DNA from 2 places in the Marinobacter sp. NP-4(2019) genome. Region 2 is predicted to be linked to the other one. Evidence: riboswitches for the same ligand, from Rfam matches in the RefSeq annotation. Region 2 holds a riboswitch; the other holds the start of a gene.

Region 1 (3,408 bases), 430 kb from region 2:
TGGCCGGTACCGGATATGCCGCCGGAGGTCTGGCAGCGGTTGCCGGAGCCGGATGATGACCTCGAAGCCCTCGTGCGACAGTGGGCGGGGGCTCCCGCTGACGCTGCCTGTGTACCGGTGGCCGGCAGCCAGGAGGCAATCATGGCGTTGCCCCGGTTGCGGGTCTCGTGCCGTGTGGGTGTTCCCAGCCCCGGCTATCGGGAGCACGGTCACAGCTGGTCCTGTGCCGGGCATCGGGTGGTCAGCCTGGATGGGGCACAGGTCACCGGTGAGGATGAGTCCTGGCTGGATAACCTAGATGTGCTGGTCTGGATCAATCCCAACAACCCCACCGGAGAGACTATCGAGCCAGACCGACTTTTGCGCTGGCATCAACGGCTGCAGCACCGGGGTGGCTGGCTGATCGTCGATGAGGCGTTCGTGGATGGCCGCCCGGAGCTGAGTCTGGGGTTTGCGACCGGGCGGGAAGGCCTGGTGGTGTTGCGCTCTCTTGGTAAGTTCTTTGGCCTGGCGGGCGTACGGGCCGGTGCGGTGTTGACCGGACCCGCGCTGGCGGAACGCCTGCGGAACTCGATTGGCCCCTGGACAGTCAGTGGTCCCGCCCGCTACGTGATGGGGCTGGCCCTGGCGGATGACCATTGGCAAGCCGCCACAGCCGAGCGGTTGTTGGCGGACAGTCAGCGGCTGGAACGGTTGCTGGCTGCTCACGGCCTGAACGGTTCCGGGGGAAGCCTGCTGTTTCGCTATTTTCAGCACCCGCGCTCGGCAGAACTGGCCGACGCGCTGGCCAGGCAGGGCATTCTTGTTCGTCAGTTTGATCAGCCGCCGGCCCTGCGGTTTGGATTACCTGGATCCGAAACGGAGTGGGAAAGGCTGTCGCAGGCCCTGATAGCTTGCCGAATGTCATTGACCAATCGTTAACCGATTGCTAGCCTTGCCGCACTTTTTCAGGTGCCCCGTGCAAAGCGACACAGGGGTGAAACGGGAAGCCGGTTGGATTCCGGCGCTGCCCCCGCAACGGTAATTGAGTCAACGGTGATCGAATGCGCCACTGTGCCCCCTGAGGGTATGGGAAGGCGATCACCCGGGTGTGCCCGAGGCAGACCGCTCATAAGCCCGGAGACCGGCCTGAAATTGCCAGACGTTGCGGTGGGCGACAGTATGGCAGGTGCCGGCTACTCCAACCCGACCTGGATGCTCCCCGAACACCTGCTTCTTCTCCCGTTACCTGATTGCCTGCCCCAACGTCATTACCTAATCCATTCGTGCGGGCGTGCACGAGAATGAGGACGTTGAGATGAAGTACGCACTACCGACCGTGACCCTGTCTGCGGCAACCCTGTTGATCACAACCCAGCCCGCCCTGGGCAATGAAACTTCCGAATCCACGCTGGACCCGATTGTGGTCACCGCGACCCTGGGCCCGAAAACCCGGGGCGAAAGCGACTCCTCTGTTACCGTCATTGATGAAAAGGCCATCGAACGCCTGCAGCCCCAGACTTTCGAGGAGTTGCTGGTAGGACAGCCAGGCCTGGACATCTCCAGTAACGGATCGTTCGGCAAGAACATCAGTGTTTACACCCGGGGTACCGGCAGCGAATCCACCGTGTTCCTGGTGGATGGCGTGCGCCTGCGCTCGGCCACCAGCGGCAGTGCCGCCTGGCAGTATTTCCCGCCGCAGATGATTGAGCGAGTGGAAATTGTGCGGGGTTCGCGCAGCAACCTCTACGGCGCCGATGCCGTTGGCGGCGTTATCCAGGCTTTTACCCACAGTGCGCCGACCGGCCATGAAGGTTGGGTCCAGGCCGGTGGTGGCAATTTCAACACGCAGGAATACACCGCCGGAGCCGCCGGCACCGAAGGCCGGATGAAATACAGCCTGAGCGCCAGCCACCTGGAGACCGACGGCACCGCCATCGTGGAAGGCGGTGAAGACAAGGGCTTTCGCAACAGCTCGGCCCTCGCGTCCGTTGCCCACCAGTTTGACTCCGGCGGTGAGGCTGGCGTTGTCCTCATGCGGGCCCAGGGCAATACCGAATTCGAGGGCGGTGACACCGACTTCGCCATCCAGACCCTCGGTTTCCGTCTGGACACGCCCATCAGCGATTACTGGCGCAGCCGCATCCTGCTGGCGGAATCCCTCGATGAATCCGACAACCGCGATACCTTCGGCGACAGCACCTTCGACACCAAGACGCGCAGTGCTCGTTGGGAAAACCAGATCAGCATCGGTCGTCACGAGTACATTGTGGGTGGTGAACTGCTGGTGGATGAAGTTGACAGCACCACCGAATATGAAGAATCCAGCCGCACCAACGCCGCCATTTTTGGTCAGGCCCTGCTGAATTTCGGTCCCACTGACTTTCAACTGAGCCTGCGGGCGGACGACAATGAGGCCTTTGGCCGCGAGGAAACCGGAGCAGTGGCCATGGGCGTTGACCTGGACCGGAATCATCGGGCCCGGGTGAGCTACAGTACGTCCTTCCGCGCACCCACCTTCAACGATCTTTACTTCCCGGGCTTCGGTAACGCGGACCTGCAACCGGAAACCGCCGGCAGCGTGGAGCTGGGCATTGGCGGGCAGTACCACCACTGGTTCTGGGACGCCGCCATTTATCAGACTGATGCTGACGACCTGATTGTGTTCACCATGAAGGACGGCCGCTTCGCCCCGTTCAATGTGAACGAAGCGCGTATCCGGGGTGCCGAGCTCAGCGCTGGCCTGGAGCTGAACGCGTGGACCGTGCAGGCTGCTGCCTCGGTCACCGACCCACGGGATCAGGAGACCGATAACCGCATTCGTCGCCGCAGCGCCAAGCAGTTCCGGGTGGATGTGGACCGGGCCTTTGGCCAGGTGTCCCTGGGCACAACGGTGAAGGGGCAGGGCTACCGCTATAACGATGCCGATAATGAGGAGCGCATTGCCGGTTTTGCCACCTGGGACCTGCGGGCAAAGTGGCAGATTGACAGTCACTGGACCACAAACCTGACGGTGGACAACGTCCTGGACAGGGAATACGCCACGGCCCTGCGCTTCGATGGAAGCGAGTACGTTGCCGCCGGTCGCACCGCGATGCTGACCATCCGTTACGACATCTGATCGGGCCCGGAGAGGCAAAGGCATGAACTACACGCGTCCAGACCAAACCATCAATGGCCCGGCACTCGCCTTTTTCCTGGCACTGACAGTGCTGCTTTCGACCCCGGTGTTCGGTGCCACGGTCGTTGGCGTGGTCTCGGAACGATCGGCGGCGGAAATGGCTGCCGGGGCGGAACGATTCCTGGTCGCCAATCCGGACCACCGGGTCGTACTGCGAACACCGGAACAGCTGGCTGCCCTGGACAACCAGGCATTGGATGAACTGGTCGGCCGTGCTGATGCCCTGCTGCTGGCGGCGGTCTTCGGCG
Region 2 (3,408 bases):
GGCAGGGTGCCCTGGTGCCACAGGGAGCCTTCGTAGGTTTCATAGGCACCGCGTTCGCCGGCCAGGGTGGCCGAGGCGCGGATGGCAAAGTAGCTGAGCTGTTCCATCGCCACGTCAGCGAATTCCACCGCTTCCGGGCTAGTGTACGGCAGGCCGAGTTGATAGAGCGCATCCTGGAAGCCCATCAGGCCCAGACCAACCGGGCGGTGTTTCAGGTTGGAGTTCCGCGCCTGGGGCACGGCGTAGTAGTTGATGTCGATAACGTTATCGAGCATGCGCACCGCAGTGGATACGGTTTGTTCCAGGCGTTGTACGTCCAGCTCACCATCGCGGATATGGGCGGCCAGGTTCACCGAGCCCAGGTTGCACACGGCGATTTCGTCGGCACTGGTGTTGAGGGTGATCTCGGTGCACAGGTTGGAGCTGTGTACCACGCCCTGATGCTGTTGCGGAGAACGCAGGTTGCACGGGTCTTTGAAGGTGATCCACGGGTGGCCGGTCTCGAACAGCACCGTGAGCATCTTGCGCCAGAGCTGTTTGGCGGGGATCTTCTTGAACAGGGTGATCTTGCCCTGCTCCGCCAGCGCCTCGTAGTGCTCGTAACGTTCGCGGAAGGCGTTGCCGTAAAGGTCGTGCAGGTCCGGCACATCGCTGGGGGAGAACAGGGTCCAGTCCCGGTCCTCACGCATGCGCTCGATCAGCAGGTCCGGTACCCAGTTGGCGGTGTTCATGTCGTGGGTGCGGCGGCGCTCGTCGCCGGTGTTCTTGCGCAGCTCCAGGAATTCCTCGATGTCCAGGTGCCAGCTTTCCAGGTAGGCACACACCGCGCCCTTGCGCTTGCCGCCCTGGTTCACCGCCACGGCGGTGTCGTTGACCACTTTCAGGAACGGCACCACGCCCTGGCTCTTGCCGTTGGTGCCCTTGATGTGGGAGCCCAGCGCCCGTACCGGCGTCCAGTCGTTGCCCAGACCGCCGGCCCATTTGGAGAGCATGGCGTTGTCGCGGATGGCACCGTAGATGTCTTCCAGGTCATCACCCACGGTGGTCAGGTAACAGGATGACAGCTGGGAGTGGCGGGTGCCGCTGTTGAACAGCGTGGGGGTGGACGCCATGTAGTCGAAGGACGACAGCAGGTTGTAGAACTCGATAGCGCGTTCGTTGGGGTTGTCCTCCCGCAGCGCCAGGCCCATGGCCACGCGCATGAAGAACACCTGGGGCAACTCCAGGCGGGCGCCGTTCCAGTGCAGGAAGTAGCGGTCGTACAGGGTCTGCAGGCCGAGGAAGCCGAACTGCAGGTCCTGTTCCGGCTTGATAGCCGCGCCCAGGCGTTCCAGGTCGAACGCGGCCAGGGCTTCGTCCAGCAATTCGTACTGGATGCCGGCTTCAATAAACGCACTTAGTGCCTGGGGATAAATCTCCGCCAGCGGCAGGCTGCGGGGCAGGTCCAGCGCGGTGGCGGTTTCCAGCCGCAGCTGTTCCAGCAACAGTCGCGCGGTCACCGCGCTGTAGTCCGGTTCCTGTTCGATGCGGCCACGGGCGGTCATCACCAGTGCCGACAGCACGTCTTCCTCGGCAATGCCGTCATAGAGGTTGCGCAGCGCGTCTTCCACCAGGGATTCACCATCAATGCCGTCCAGCCCGGCGGCCGCCTGTTCCACCTGCAGCTTCATCAGGCCCAGGTCCAGGGGCGCGGTGTCGCCGCTGGCCTTCCTGACGGTCAGGTGCGGGTGAGCTTCAACCGGCTCGTCAATGGCACGCTGGCGGGCGTGCTCTTCCCGGTACAGCACGTAGGCGCGGGCCACTTTCTGTTCCTCGGCCCGCATCAGCGCCAGTTCTACCTGGTCCTGAATGTCCTCGATATGCACCTTGCCACCGGCTTTCAGGCGCCGGCTGATGGCCTGTATCACCTGTTCGGTCACCCGCTTTACGGCATCGTTGATACGGGCGGAACCGGCGGCGTTGTCACCTTCAACGGCCAGGAACGCTTTGGTGACGGCAACACTGATCTTGGATGGATTGAATCCAACGAGGGTGCCGTTACGTTTAATAACCTGAAGGGATTCGGTCTGGTTCTGGGAGGTAGGCTGGGATTCAGCCAGGGCAGAGGCGGACATGTCGGTTCTCCTGAATACGCGTTGGTTTCCATGTCCTTCGCGTATACAGGGATGGCGTCACGAACGTTCCATGCCGTCGCCAACGTGGGCGCCGTACATTCCCTCTCCCGCTAGGGGAGAGGGGAGGAATGAGTTCGGATCCGACCTGCTCACCTTATAAACGCGAAGGTGCAGTTCAGGAGCCTCGGAAGTTTTCCGAGGCTCCGCGTCCCTGGCAGGTCTTCGGACTCAGGGGCGTGAACCGTGTGGTTCGGCCTTGCGTGGCGACTTCCCGGCGGTTGCCAGTGTCATGGTGCCACGCTCGTTCCCCAATACCGCTGCGCGTCAGTTCCGGAGTCTCACCGGATTCCCGATACCGTGAGAGTGTTTACAAAATAAACACTACATCTGGTATTTTACCAAGGATGCTAACACTATATACACGAACCGATACGGCAACAAGGCACTTTTCATTAACACTGCGGTCAACCCCGCAGACACAACACTCAATAACGGAAGCTGTTATGCAAAAACCGGATTCGCTGAAAGCCCTGGCACTGGGTACCGCATTACTGCTCGCCGGCGGGAGTGCCGCTGCGGACAACACCGTCAGGCCATTCTCACAAATGAGCAACCTGGACGATGGCTGGGAGCCGCTGGAATTCCCCAAGATCGATCGCCACACGTCCTACCGTCTGGTTGAGGAAGACGGCACCCAGGTGATCGAAGCGCAAACCAGCAACAGCGCCTCGGGCCTGATCGCCCGCCTGGATATCGACCCCGGGGATTCGCTGACGTTGAAATGGCGATGGAAGGTGTCCAACACCTTTGAAAAAGGCGATGCCCGCCGGAAGTCCGGGGACGACTACCCCGCCCGCATCTACGTGGCGTTCGAGTTTGAACCGGACAAGGCCGGCTGGTTCGAGCGCGCCAAGCGCAAGACCGTGGAGGCCCTGTTTGGCGAAGAGCTACCGGGCAATGCCATCAACTACATCTGGGCTAACCGGTTGGCCACGGGGGAAACCGTGGCCAACCCCTATGCGGAAGAGACCATGATGATCGCGGTCACCTCCGGTGAGGACAAGGCCGGCGAGTGGGTCACCGTGGAAAGGGATATCGTGGCGGATTACCGCACAGCGTTTGGGGATGATCCCCCGCGCCTGCGGGGCGTGGCGATCATGTCGGACTCCGACAACACCGGGGAATCGGCCATCGCCTGGTACGGCGACCTGGAGTTGCACCGATAAGTCATTGTAAAAGGTCTTCGGGGAAACCGGGAATAAAGGACCCGGTATCCGGCATTCGCGCTGGGGGT

The links. A riboswitch is a leader RNA that binds a small molecule or an ion and turns the genes downstream of it on or off. The one in region 2 is predicted to bind cobalamin.
Region 1: linked by a shared signal. The riboswitch ahead of EHN06_RS01660 (TonB-dependent receptor plug domain-containing protein) and the one ahead of EHN06_RS20130 (ribonucleoside-diphosphate reductase subunit alpha) in region 2 are both predicted to bind cobalamin.

Annotation. Positions count from the first base shown of each region.
Region 1 is NZ_CP034142.1:375,784-379,191, forward strand. It holds gene cobD (threonine-phosphate decarboxylase CobD) at 1-921, shown strand, start outside; cobalamin riboswitch at 933-1,147, shown strand; gene EHN06_RS01660 (TonB-dependent receptor plug domain-containing protein) at 1,298-3,100, shown strand; gene EHN06_RS01665 (cobaltochelatase subunit CobN) at 3,123-3,408, shown strand, end outside.
Region 2 is NZ_CP034142.1:4,420,205-4,423,612, forward strand. It holds gene EHN06_RS20130 (ribonucleoside-diphosphate reductase subunit alpha) at 1-2,114, opposite strand, end outside; cobalamin riboswitch at 2,310-2,515, opposite strand; gene EHN06_RS20135 (DUF3047 domain-containing protein) at 2,720-3,340, shown strand; gene EHN06_RS20140 (substrate-binding periplasmic protein) at 3,342-3,408, opposite strand, start outside.